Regions from separate parts of the Serratia sp. KH_031 genome, predicted to be linked through region 4. Evidence: predicted binding sites of a transcription regulator. Region 4 holds the regulator's gene; each other region holds the start of a gene.
The links. Region 4 encodes PurR, which represses purine synthesis genes. Its sites were predicted from a motif close to CANGCAAACGTTTGCNTG; they were not measured.

Region 1 (3,194 bases), 540 kb from region 4:
ATCAGTTCGTTAGCGCTTGGCATATCAATGCCATACACATTCGGGAAACGGATTTCCGGTGCCGCGGAAGCCAGATAAACGCGTTTTGCTCCAGCGTCACGCGCCATCTCAACGATTTGCTCAGAGGTGGTACCACGCACGATAGAGTCGTCCACCAGCAACACGTTCTTATCACGGAATTCCGCACGATTGGCGTTCAGCTTACGGCGTACTGACTGACGACGCGCCTGCTGCCCCGGCATGATAAAGGTACGACCGACGTAGCGGTTTTTCACAAACCCCTGACGATACGGCTTGTTGAGGATGTGGGCGATTTCCAGTGCGATATCGCAAGAGGTTTCAGGGATCGGGATCACCACGTCGATGTCCAAATCCTCCCACTCACGAGCAATTTTTTCGCCCAGCTTCTGCCCCATACGCACGCGTGCACTGTAGACCGAAATCTTGTCCATAAAGGAGTCAGGACGAGCAAAGTAGACGTATTCGAACAGGCACGGATTGGTTTTCGGGTTCTCTGCACACTGGCGGGTAAACAGTTGACCTTTATCGGTGATATACACCGCTTCGCCCGGCGCGACATCGCGCAGGAACTCAAAGCCTAACGTATCCAGCGCCACGCTCTCAGAAGCCACCATATACTCGTTACGGCCATCTTCCAGCGTGCGTTTGCCGATCACCAGCGGACGAATACCGTTAGGATCGCGGAACGCCAGCAAGCCATGACCGATAATCATCGCCACGCAAGCGTAAGCACCGCGCAGTTGCAGGTGCATAGCGGCAACTGCGGTAAAAATGTTGTCAGATTCCAGCGGATAATGTTGGAAGCGATCCAGCTCGCTAGCCAGCACGTTCAACAAGATTTCGGAGTCAGAGGTGGTATTGATATGGCGACGGCCGCTCTCAAACAGCGACTGACGCAGTTCATGGGCGTTGGTCAGATTACCGTTATGTGCCAACGTGATGCCGAACGGCGAGTTGACATAAAAAGGTTGAGCCTCTGAAACGCTAGAGCTGCCAGCGGTGGGATAACGCACATGGCCAATCCCCATATTGCCCTGCAAACGCTGCATATGGCGGGCTTCAAAGACATCCCTCACCAAACCGTTGGCTTTGCGTAAACGGAACCCGTTATGGGCATCAATGGTGACGATGCCAGCGGCATCCTGGCCACGGTGCTGGAGCACCGTCAACGCATCATAAATCGACTGGTTTACCGGCATAAAACCGGCGATACCGACAATACCGCACATGTTGTCTTTTCCTCTAAGCCGCTACCGCCCCGGTAAGGTCGGTAAGAAACTCGACGTGCTCTGTAGGTAGTCAAAGAACCACCTGATGATATAACTAAACTGGGGAATCAGTTGCGACTGCTTCCAATCATCACTTTGTGAGAAGCCGGTAAAGGTATCCAGGAAGAACAGGATCGCCGCCACGATCAGCACTCCGCGCAAGGCACCAAAACAAATGCCAAGCACTCGGTCGGTTCCCGACAACCCGGTTTTTTCTACCAGTGAGCTAATCACATAGTTAACAATAGCCCCGACAATCAGGGTTGCGATAAACAAAATCGCAATCGCGATACCGTTTCGCACCAGTTCGTCTTGAAAACGCGTGAAGTAGACAGCAAGGTAAGAGTAGAAATGGCTGGCAACAAAGAACGCACATCCCCATGTCACAAGTGACAATGCTTCGCGAACAAACCCTCGGATCAAGCTAACCAGAGCCGAAAATCCAATCACCGCTAAAATGACGTAATCAATCCAGACCATGACCTATTCCAATGAGGAATTCGCCTTACCTATCTCATTCGCGGCGAATTCTAACAGAAAAAGAAAACGTTTGCGTAGGGGTTTTCCCTACCACGTCACAAATAAAAAACGACGATGGGAAAATTCCCAATCGCCGCATTCACATAGCGTATTTTGAACATCAACGCGTGCTGTAAGGCTTGATTTGCCCGCTCAACCCGCTGAGTGAATTCAACTCAGACAGCGAAGATTGCAGCTTTTGCTTCGACGCATCCGGTCCGACATAGATACGGGTGATCTGCCCTTGTACCGGCGTTGATGGCACGGTAAAGGCGCGATGCCCCGACAGTCGTAGCGAAGCCACGATCTCGTTCACCTTAGCCGCATTCTTCAGCGCACCAAGTTGCACAATGTAAGCCTGTCCTACTGGCGCTTTTTCCTCTACCGGAGGTTTGGCGATAGGTTTCGGCGGCGTCGGTGGCGGCGTCACGGGTTTCGGTTTCACTTCAACCGGTTTAACTTCCACGGGTTTTGGTGGCGTCACAACCGGTTTGGTTTCGATTGGCGGCGGCGTGACCGTAACCGGCGGCTGGCTAGGCTGGTTGATCGCTTGTTGAGTCGCCGCAGCGTTAGCCGCTTGCTGCTCCATCAATGCCCCAGTGCCTTCCGGCGGATGTGCTGGCAACGCCTGATTCACCGGAGGAACGACATCAACCTCCTGCGCATCTCCCGGCTTTGGCACCAGCGGGATCGCCGCAAAATCATCTTCGTAATGTTTCTTTTTCCCATCCAGCAGCCCTGGCAGGATAATCACCCCCAGCGCTACGATAATCACGGTTCCGACCAATCGGTTCTGAAATTTACTTGCCACTCAAACTCCCCGCATCTCGTCTAACGCCGCCATCACATGGGCAACGGTGTGGAACGATCCACAGACGATCACAATATCCTGAATATCTGCGTCCTGCATCGCCTGACGCCAAGCAGTTTCGACATCGGCAAACTGCCGCGGTTCCGTTAAATATTGCGCCAGTAAGTCAACGCTAGCACCACGCGGACCTTCAAGCGGTGCGCAGTACCATTCGTCAACCTGTTCACTCAAACAAGCCAAGGTTCCGGCAATATCTTTATCCGACAACATACCGACCACCGCGCGGACTTTACCACCGTTACGCGGTAACTTTGCCAAGCGTCCGGCCAGATAACCGGCAGCATGTGGGTTATGTGCCACGTCGAGGATCAACAACGGCTCCTGCTGCACGGTTTGGAAACGCCCCGGCAGTGTCGCTTGCTGCAACCCCGCGAAGATAGCCTTCTCATCAATTTCCAATGCAGAATAGTGCAATGCCGCCAGCGCCGTCGCCGCATTCGCTAATGGGACGTTTGGCATCGGTAAATCCGTCAATTTGGTGTCACCGCCCTGCCACTGCCAGCGTTCGCCTTGCT
Region 2 (3,194 bases), 710 kb from region 4:
TAACGCTGAACGAAAGCCGCGCTAAGAATGCGCATATAACCGGCCAGTACCACTAGATCGGGATGGTATTGGTCGATGGCATCTGCCAGTGCGGCATCGAATGCTTCGCGATCGGCAAAGGCTTGGGCATCCAACGAATGTGCGTTAATACCGGCTTCTTTGGCGCGTTGCAGGCCATAAGCCTGCGCCTTGTTACTGAATACCGCTACGATTTCAGCGGCAATTCGTCCTTGTTGGCAGGCGTTAATCAATGCCTGGAGATTGCTTCCCTGGCCAGAGACCAACACCACGATCTTTTTCATTACTGGATGACCACTTGTTGTTCGTCTGAAGAAGCCACCAGTTTACCGATCTCCCAGGCTTTTTCACCTGCCGCGTTCAGCAGAGCAATCGCTGCTTCCACTTCGGCTGCTGGCAGGGCAATCACCATACCGACGCCGCAGTTAAAGGTGCGATACATCTCATGACGGCTGACGTTACCTGCCTGTTGTAGCCAGTTAAAGACCGCCGGCCATTGCCAGCTAGATTCGTCGATAACTGCCTGCATACCTTCTGGTAACACGCGTGGGATGTTTTCCCAGAAGCCGCCGCCGGTTAGGTGGGCGATGGCGTGAATGTCGTGTTTCTCAATCAATTCCAAAACGGATTTGACATAGATTTTGGTCGGCGCCAGCAAGTGATCCGCCAGTGATTTACCGTCGAGATCGGTCGTGGTTGGGTCGGTGTTGCTGACTTCAAGAATTTTGCGCACCAACGAGTAGCCGTTAGAGTGCGGGCCAGAAGCGCCTAGCGCGATCAGCACGTCACCGGATTGTACTTTGCTGCCGTCGATGATTTCAGATTTCTCTACGACGCCGACGCAAAAACCGGCCACGTCATAATCTTCGCCGTGATACATCCCTGGCATTTCAGCGGTCTCACCGCCGACTAATGCACAGCCAGATTGTTTACAACCTTCGGCGATGCCGGTGATCACACTGGCGGCGGTATCCACATCCAGTTTGCCGGTAGCGTAGTAATCTAGGAAGAACAGCGGCTCGGCCCCTTGAACGACCAGATCGTTAACACACATCGCGACCAGATCGATACCGATGGTGTCATGACGTTTTAGATCCATCGCCAGACGCAGTTTGGTACCTACGCCGTCGGTGCCAGAAACCAGAATTGGTTCGCGATATTTTTGCGGTAATGCACACAGGGCACCGAAACCGCCCAATCCACCCATTACTTCCGGGCGGCGGGTCTGTTTAACTACACCTTTGATGCGATCTACCAATGCGTTACCAGCATCGATATCGACACCTGCGTCTTTATAGCTGAGAGAGGTTTTGTCGGTCACTGCGCGATCCCCACGACGATTTGCGGTTTGAAAACGGTGCATCCGGTGTTGGTTCCGGAACAAGGCGCGGCAATTCTAACAGCGTAGGCAAACGTTTGCGAGTGACTTGTGAAGCAGCTCCAACTTTTCATCAACTATACTAATGATCAATCTTTTGTTGATCTTGCACAGGCTAATGTTAGTGGCGTAGGCAAGAAAAGGAGTTATAATCCCGCGATTTTTTTGGCCGCCAACCGCCTTAATAGGAGAAAAATAATGAAGATCGTTGAGGTGAAACACCCGCTGGTAAAACATAAACTGGGTCTGATGCGTGAAAATGACATTAGTACCAAACGTTTTCGTGAACTGGCATCTGAAGTGGGTAGTTTGCTGACCTATGAAGCGACCGCTGATCTGGAAACCGAAAAGGTCACTATCGAAGGTTGGTGTGGGCCGGTTGAAGTGGATCAGATCAAAGGGAAAAAGATCACCGTAGTGCCCATTTTACGTGCGGGTCTGGGCATGATGGAAGGGGTGTTGGAGAACGTACCGAGTGCGCGTATCAGCGTGGTCGGTGTGTATCGTGACGAAGAAACCCTTAAGCCAGTGCCTTATTTCCAAAAACTGGTTTCCAATATTGAAGAACGTATGGCGCTGGTGGTTGACCCGATGTTGGCAACCGGTGGCTCGATGATCGCCACTATTGATCTGCTGAAAAAAGCGGGCTGCCACAGTATTAAGGTACTGGTATTGGTTGCTGCGCCAGAAGGTATCGCTGCGCTGGAAAAAGCGCACCCGGATATAGAACTGTATACTGCTTCGATCGACCAGTGTCTGAATGAACATGGGTACATTGTTCCTGGCCTGGGTGATGCGGGTGACAAGATATTTGGTACTAAATAATAATCAGCCGACCAGAGAGTCGGCTTTTTTATGCTCTTCGTCTTTCAAGCTACAGCGTTGTTCTGCTTGGCTGTAGCTTGAAACCCATTGGGTATAACCGCACTACACTGACACCACTAATAATACTATTCAGAGGAAAACACACATGACCCGTCGCGCCATCGGCGTCAGCGAACGCCCGCCGCTCTTGCAAACGATACCGTTGAGTTTCCAACACCTATTTGCCATGTTCGGTGCCACTGTATTGGTACCGATCCTGTTTAAGATCAACCCGGCGACGGTGCTGCTGTTTAATGGTGTTGGTACTCTGTTGTATCTATTTATCTGTAAAGGAAAAATCCCAGCATACTTGGGTTCCAGCTTTGCCTTTATTTCACCGGTCTTGCTGTTGTTACCACTGGGGTATGAAGTGGCGCTCGGTGGTTTCATTATGTGTGGCGTGCTGTTTTGTTTGGTGGCGCTGATTGTGAAAAAAGCGGGCACCGGTTGGTTGGATGTGATGTTCCCACCGGCGGCAATGGGGGCCATTGTTGCGGTTATCGGTCTGGAATTGGCAGGCGTTGCGGCTAATATGGCGGGGTTGTTACCGGCTGATGGTGCATCACCAGATACCACGACGATTACCATTTCGTTGGTGACGTTGGGCGTGACGATTCTTGGCTCAGTGCTATTTCGTGGCTTCTTGGCGATTATCCCGATCCTGATCGGTGTGTTGGTGGGGTATGCGTTGTCGTTCTTCATGGGCGTGGTTGATTTGACGCCGATCCGTGAAGCGCACTGGTTTGCTTTACCCACTTTCTATACTCCACGTTTTGAATGGTTTGCTATCTTTACCATTTTGCCTGCGGCATTAGTGGTGATTGCTGAGCACGTCGGCCATTTGGTGGTGACGGCGAATATTGTCAAAAAGGATCTGATTCGCGATCCCGGTCTGCATCGTTCGATGTTTGCCAACGGTATCTCAACGGTGATC
Region 3 (3,194 bases), 640 kb from region 4:
TCGCCCTGACCGTCGTGGTCAGCGCCGTCAGGGTTCTAACCGTAAAGATCGCGGTGATCGTAACGAACGTGGCGAACGTAAAGATCGTTCCGAGAGCCGTGATAATCGCGACAACCGCGAAGGTCGTGAAAGCCGCGACAACCGTGATGAACAACGTCGTAACCGTCGTAATGCTGTACAAAATGCGCCGGTCACTGATGAAGTTCAGGTAGAAGAAAGCGGCAAAGCACAACGTGAAGATCAGCCGCAACGCCGCGAACAACGTGGTGATCGCCAACGTCGTCGTCAAGATGACAAACGCCAAGCTCCGCAAGACGTCAAAGCGCTGGAAGGTGTTGATAACACCGTTGCCAGTCATGATGATGATCAGGAAGAACGCCATCAGCAACCAGCACAGCGTCGTCAACGTCGCCAGCTGTCGCAAAAAATCCGCGTCCTGTCTGCTGAAGAAGAACTGCAACGCGCAGCGGAAGAACTGCTGGCACCTAAAGCGCCGGTCGTTGAAACTCAACCGGTAGTAGCGGAAGAAATTAAACTGCTGCCAGAAACCGTGGTTGCTGCAGTTGAAGACGATTCTCAAAGCGAAAACCGCAATGGTGAAAACGGCATGCCACGTCGTTCACGCCGTTCACCACGCCATCTGCGCGTCAGTGGCCAACGTCGTCGTCGCTATCGTGATGAGCGCTATCCGACCCAATCACCAATGCCATTGGTAGGTGCTTTTGCTTCACCAGAAATGGCGTCTGGCAAGGCTTGGATAAGTTACCCTGTCACACATGCATATCAAGCTGTTGAAGAACAAGAAGTTTTGACTGAAAACATCGTTAGAGAACCGACTATTCCAGAGATTGCTGTTGCTGCACCAATCGTTGTAGAAGCTGTCATCGCTCAACCGGAAGTGGTTGAAGTGAAGGCGGAAGAAGTCGTACCTGAAGCACCAACTATCGTTGAACCTGTCGCTATCGCACCTGTGGTCATTGATGCGCCAGCCGCAGAGGTTGAGCCAGTTGCAGAAGTCGCGCCAGCGGTAGAACCAGAGCCAGTCGTTGAACCTGCCGTCGTTGTAACCGCACCAGTGGTTGAAGCTGCGCCAGTGATCGAGCCTGTAATGGAAACTGCGGTTGAAGAAGTCACCGTGGAAGCTGCACCAGTTGTCACTACGCAGCCTACTCCGGTCAAAACTGTGCAAGATGTGCTTTACAAGCACGTCGCAACGGCGCCAATGACTAAAGCTCCAGCACCAACTTATGTGCCAGAAGCACCTAAGCACAGTGATTGGCAGCGCCCTACTTTCAACTTTGAAGGTAAAGGCTCCGCTGGTGGTCATGCTGCGGTTAATCAGGCCACTGCGCCAGCAACCAAACCACAGCCAGTTAGCGAATAAGTTAACCTGCTGAATTCGAGCCCGCCTAAATGGCGGGCTTTTTTATGGTTCCACGCAACAAACAGATGCATCGCAATCGTTTTCGGCATATCCTTACGCCCCGGCGTGAATAAGCCCCTTATTCGCTTTCTATTAGAATCCTAACCGCCGGAGCTTTGTAATATGACCGCACAGCCTCAAGCCCTGAAAATCCGCCGCCCTGACGATTGGCATATCCATCTACGTGATGACGACATGCTGAAAACGGTTCTTCCTTATACCAGTCAGGTATTTGGCCGGGCGATTGTGATGCCAAACTTGGCTCCGCCGATTACCACTATTGAAGCCGCCATTGCCTACCGCGAGCGTATCTTGGCCGCTGTACCGCAAGGACACAACTTCACCCCATTGATGACCTGCTACCTCACTGATTCGCTGAACGCTGCCGTTTTAGTGGAGGGTTTTAAACAAGGCGTGTTTACCGCTGCCAAACTGTATCCAGCCAATGCCACCACTAACTCCAATCACGGCGTTAGCAATGTGAAAGGCATTTATCCGCTGCTTGAGCAGATGCAGAAAATCGGTATGCCATTGTTGATTCACGGCGAAGTCACCGATGCAGCGATTGATATTTTTGACCGCGAAGCACGCTTTATCGACCAAGTAATGGAGCCTATCCGCCAACAGTTCCCTGAGCTAAAAATTGTTTTCGAGCACATCACCACTAAAGAAGCGGCTGAATATGTGCAAGCAGGTGATCGTTTCCTGGGTGCGACCATCACTCCACAGCACCTGATGTTCAACCGTAACCACATGCTAGTCGGTGGTATTCGTCCACATCTGTTCTGCCTGCCAATCCTGAAGCGTAATATCCATCAGGAAACCTTGCGCAAAGCCGTCGCCAGTGGTTCGGATCGTTTCTTCCTCGGCACTGACTCAGCACCACATGCCAAGCATCGTAAAGAGTCTAGTTGTGGCTGTGCTGGTGTGTTCAATGCTCCTGCGGCGATGCCTGCTTACGCTACCGTGTTTGAACAACTGGGCGCATTAGAATATCTGGAAGCCTTCTGTTCTCTGAACGGGCCACGCTTCTACGGTTTGCCGGTTAACGAAGATTTTATCGAGCTGCAGCGCGTGCCAGTTAGCCAACCGGAAGAGATTTCCTTAGGTGGCGAATCCATCGTGCCTTTCCTGGCCGGTGAAAGCGTCAATTGGTCGGTAACTGCCTGCTAATAATATTTAATTCGCCCTATTGCCCTTGAAGATAATTACCTGTATAAATAAACAGTAAATTACTTCGGGGGCAATTATGCGTGTTGAAGTCACAATAGATAAAACCAAACCGCTCCCTGCGGGAGCCATTGAAGCTCTGAGTGGCGAGCTAGGCAAACGGGTTAACCGACAGTTTCCAGATGCCGTGGTTCAGGTACGTTATGCCGGTGCTAACGGGCTTTCGGTACTTGGCGGCGGTAAAACAGATAAAGATCTGATCGCTGAAATACTCCAAGAAACTTGGGAAAGTGCAGACGATTGGTTCAGCGCAGAATAATACTGCAACGTGATGTTTTTGCCGGGGGTCGCTCTCCGGCTTTTTTGCTTTTCACCCCATCCCCATTTTTGCTGGATAATTGCTCAAAAAAATATTTATTTCACAAATCTCCTTGGAAAATCCTCCAGTATTCGAACCGGATGCGTATACTGAAAGAGCTCAGCATGATGGTGAGCCGCATTGATCCTCGTTAGTCACTCCAGTTAGTTACTACTCAATAAGGGGTCTTTATGGACAGAAATGATGAAGTAATTCAGACACACCCGCTTGTTGGTTGGGATA
Region 4 (3,194 bases):
CAAAGTTCTTCATTTGTTTCTCGTTAGAATTAATGGTGATGCAGGTTTGCGACGCGGCAGTGTATATGACTGGATCTTTGCTTGTGAAACGGTAATATTCGCACAGTGCTGTGAAAAAAATTGAAGGCAATATTATGTGGTCCGAATACTCGCTAGATGTTGTTGATGCCGTAGCGCGAACCGGTAGCTTTAGTGCCGCTGCGCAGGAATTACATCGTGTACCTTCCGCAGTCAGCTATACGGTACGCCAATTGGAACAATGGTTGGCCGTTCCGTTGTTTGAGCGACGCCATCGAGACGTTGAATTGACGCCTGCTGGCGCGCTATTCATCCAGGAATCACGTGCTGTTATCAAAAAAATGCTCGAAACACGTCGACAGTGTCAACAAGTGGCGAACGGTTGGCGTGGTCAATTGAAAATAGCGGTAGATATCATCGTTAAACCACAACGCAGCCGTCAACTGGTAGTGGATTTTTATCGCCAGTTTCCTGATGTGGAGCTGTTAATTCAGCCCGAAGTGTTTAACGGTGTTTGGGATGCGTTGGTCGATGGGCGAGCGGAAATGGCGATTGGCGCGACCCGAGCCGTGCCGGTTGGTGGCGGTTTTGCCTTCCGCGATATGGGATTTATGAATTGGTTGTGTGTGGCGAGCCCGCAACATCCATTGGCCGCGATAGCAGGGGAATTGCATGACAACCAATTGCGGCCTTACCCGGCATTAGTACTGGAAGACACGTCGCGCAATCTGCCAAAACGCGTGACTTGGACGTTAGATAACCAGCGACGTTTGATTGTCCCTGATTGGTCATCGGCGATAGATTGTCTACGTGGTGGTTTGTGTGTGGGGATGGTTCCGGCTCATTTGGTTCTGCCGTTGGTACAAAGTGGTGAGCTGGTGGCGTTGCAACTGGGTCAACCTTTTCCTCCGAGTTTGTGCTGTCTGACTTGGCAGCAGAATGCTCAATCACCGGCGATGGAATGGTTGTTGGAGTATTTGGGAGATAGCGAGACGTTAAATCAGGAGTGGTTTAATGAACGGGAGCCGGGGGAGATGCTCCCCCAACCTAACAATTAACGGCGGTAATCGATAAATGGGCCGTCGGTCACTGAACGACGCTCGACCAACTTAGGATGGACTTCGATCACCTGTGATTCTTCACGTTTGCTGATAATGCGATCCAGCAACATAGTAAAGGCCATTTCACCCAGACGTTCTTTGGGCTGATGAATTGTCGTCAGCGCTGGGGTGAAGTAGCGCGCATTGCGCACGTTGTCATACCCGATCACCGAAATATCTTGTGGTACGCGCAAACCCAACTCATCGGCGGCACAAATCGCGCCCATCGCCATAATGTCACCGCCGCAGAATACCGCGGTTGGGCGATGTTTTTGCGATAAAATTTGGTGCATGGCTTTGTAACCAGACTCCGGTTCGAAGTCACCCTGAACAATCCATTCGTCCCGCACTTCAATATGGGCTTCTTGCAGCGCCTTTAAAAAGCCCTGATGACGGCCACCGCCAGTGTTACGGGATAATTGGCCGGGAATTGCGCCAATGTCGCGATGACCACGTTCGATCAAATAACGACCGGCCAAGTAACCACCGGCAAAGGCGTTATCAATAATGGTATCGGTGAAATCGCCGCGCGCCGCGCCCCAGTCCATCACCACCATTGGGATATTGCGATAATCCTCCAGCATGCCGAGCAGTTGATCGGGATATTCCGAACACATCACCAACAGACCATCAACCCGCTTTTGTGCCAGCATTGCTAAATAAGCCCGCTGTTTGTCGAGGTTGTTGTGGGAGTTACACAGGATCAGCGTATAGCCTTTGCTGTAGCAGCTATTTTCAACCGCTTCGATCACTTCGGCAAAGTAAGGAGCTTCGCTGGAGGTTGCCAGCAAACCGATCGATTTAGTGTGGTTAACCTTCAGGCTACGTGCGACCGCGCTCGGTGAATAGTGCAGATCTTTAATCGCGGCCCAAACGGCAGTTTTGGTATCTTCGGCGACGAAACGGGTCTTATTGATAACGTGCGAAACGGTGGTGGTGGAAACGCCCGCGCGTTTGGCCACATCTTTGATCGTTGCCATGTAGAAAGTGACTCCTAAATCTACTTGCATGCAGCATGTAAATTGGTTGTTAATCGTTTGCCTACGTAAAACCTTCTCCAGAACAGCGAAAACTAAGTTTTTAGTGTTGAAGTCGCGAATCGCTTGACTGGGAGGGACATATTTGCCGGTACGCAGTTGTGAACTGCGAATTCTGTCGCAAATTGAGCAAAAGTGGAAGAGGTAATCCATATTATAAGTCGAGAAATGATCACAAGATTTTACCCGCGAACTGTGGGAAAATACTTCGACGTATAAATGCTGTGGATTCTACGCAGCTTATCGCTAATTCGATGAGGAGCTTTTAATGGATACCGATCTGAAAATGTCGTTGATCACTACCGTGTGTGCATTGGCGATGATCATTGCTTTCGCTTTTACTGCCGTGATGCATTAATTCATACCAGCAATAAAAAGGCGCAGCACTCAATTGGCTGCGCCCGATCATTTTCCCGCGATTTACGCCAGATTTTCTGCTACAAACTTCCAGTTTACCAATGCCCAGAAGTGATCCAGGTAGGTAGGGCGCGCATTGCGGTAGTCGATATAGTAAGCGTGTTCCCACACATCCACAGTCAACAGCGCTTTGTCTTCACCCGTCAGCGGGGTTGCCGCGTTAGAGGTGTTGACGATCGCCAGTGAGCCGTCGGCTTTTTTCACCAACCAAGTCCAGCCCGCACCGAAGTTACCGATGGCAGATTTGGTAAACGCCTCTTTGAATTCTGCGAAAGAACCGAAAGATTTGTTGATCGCATCTGCGACTGCGCCAGTAGGTTCACCGCCTGCGTTTGGTGCCAAGCAGTGCCAGTAGAACGTGTGGTTCCAAACTTGTGCTGCGTTATTGAACACACCACCGGTAGAGGTTTTGATGATCTCTTCCAGTGATTTGCCTTCGAACTCGCTACCTTTCACCAGATTGTTCAGGTTCACCACGTAGGCGTTGTGGTGCTTGCCATAGTGATACTCTAGAGTTTCTGCGGAAATGTGTGGTGCGAGAGCGTCTTTCGCATACGGTAATGCAGGTAATTCAAACGACATTGCTTTCTCCTTTATTTATATACAGCGCTATTGTTCCAGT

Region 1: a site for PurR is predicted at 1,829-1,846, ahead of cvpA (colicin V production protein). Genes of this name have one in related genera too.
Region 2: a site for PurR is predicted at 1,424-1,441, ahead of purM (phosphoribosylformylglycinamidine cyclo-ligase). Genes of this name have one in related genera too.
Region 3: a site for PurR is predicted at 1,454-1,471, ahead of pyrC (dihydroorotase). Genes of this name have one in related genera too.

The regions. Positions count from the first base shown of each region.
Region 1 is NZ_CM174496.1:1,750,422-1,753,615, reverse strand. It holds gene purF (amidophosphoribosyltransferase) at 1-1,250, opposite strand, end outside; gene cvpA (colicin V production protein) at 1,272-1,769, opposite strand; gene dedD (cell division protein DedD) at 1,930-2,619, opposite strand; gene folC (bifunctional tetrahydrofolate synthase/dihydrofolate synthase) at 2,620-3,194, opposite strand, start outside.
Region 2 is NZ_CM174496.1:1,572,980-1,576,173, forward strand. It holds gene purN (phosphoribosylglycinamide formyltransferase) at 1-302, opposite strand, end outside; gene purM (phosphoribosylformylglycinamidine cyclo-ligase) at 302-1,339, opposite strand; gene upp (uracil phosphoribosyltransferase) at 1,595-2,221, shown strand; gene uraA (uracil permease) at 2,367-3,194, shown strand, end outside.
Region 3 is NZ_CM174496.1:2,925,490-2,928,683, forward strand. It holds gene rne (ribonuclease E) at 1-1,384, shown strand, start outside; gene pyrC (dihydroorotase) at 1,547-2,596, shown strand; gene dinI (DNA damage-inducible protein I) at 2,673-2,912, shown strand; gene bssS (biofilm formation regulator BssS) at 3,143-3,194, shown strand, end outside.
Region 4 is NZ_CM174496.1:2,287,101-2,290,294, forward strand. It holds gene punC (purine nucleoside transporter PunC) at 1-13, opposite strand, end outside; gene punR (DNA-binding transcriptional activator PunR) at 135-1,076, shown strand; gene purR (HTH-type transcriptional repressor PurR) at 1,073-2,098, opposite strand; gene cydH (cytochrome bd-I oxidase subunit CydH) at 2,424-2,513, shown strand; gene sodB (superoxide dismutase [Fe]) at 2,576-3,154, opposite strand.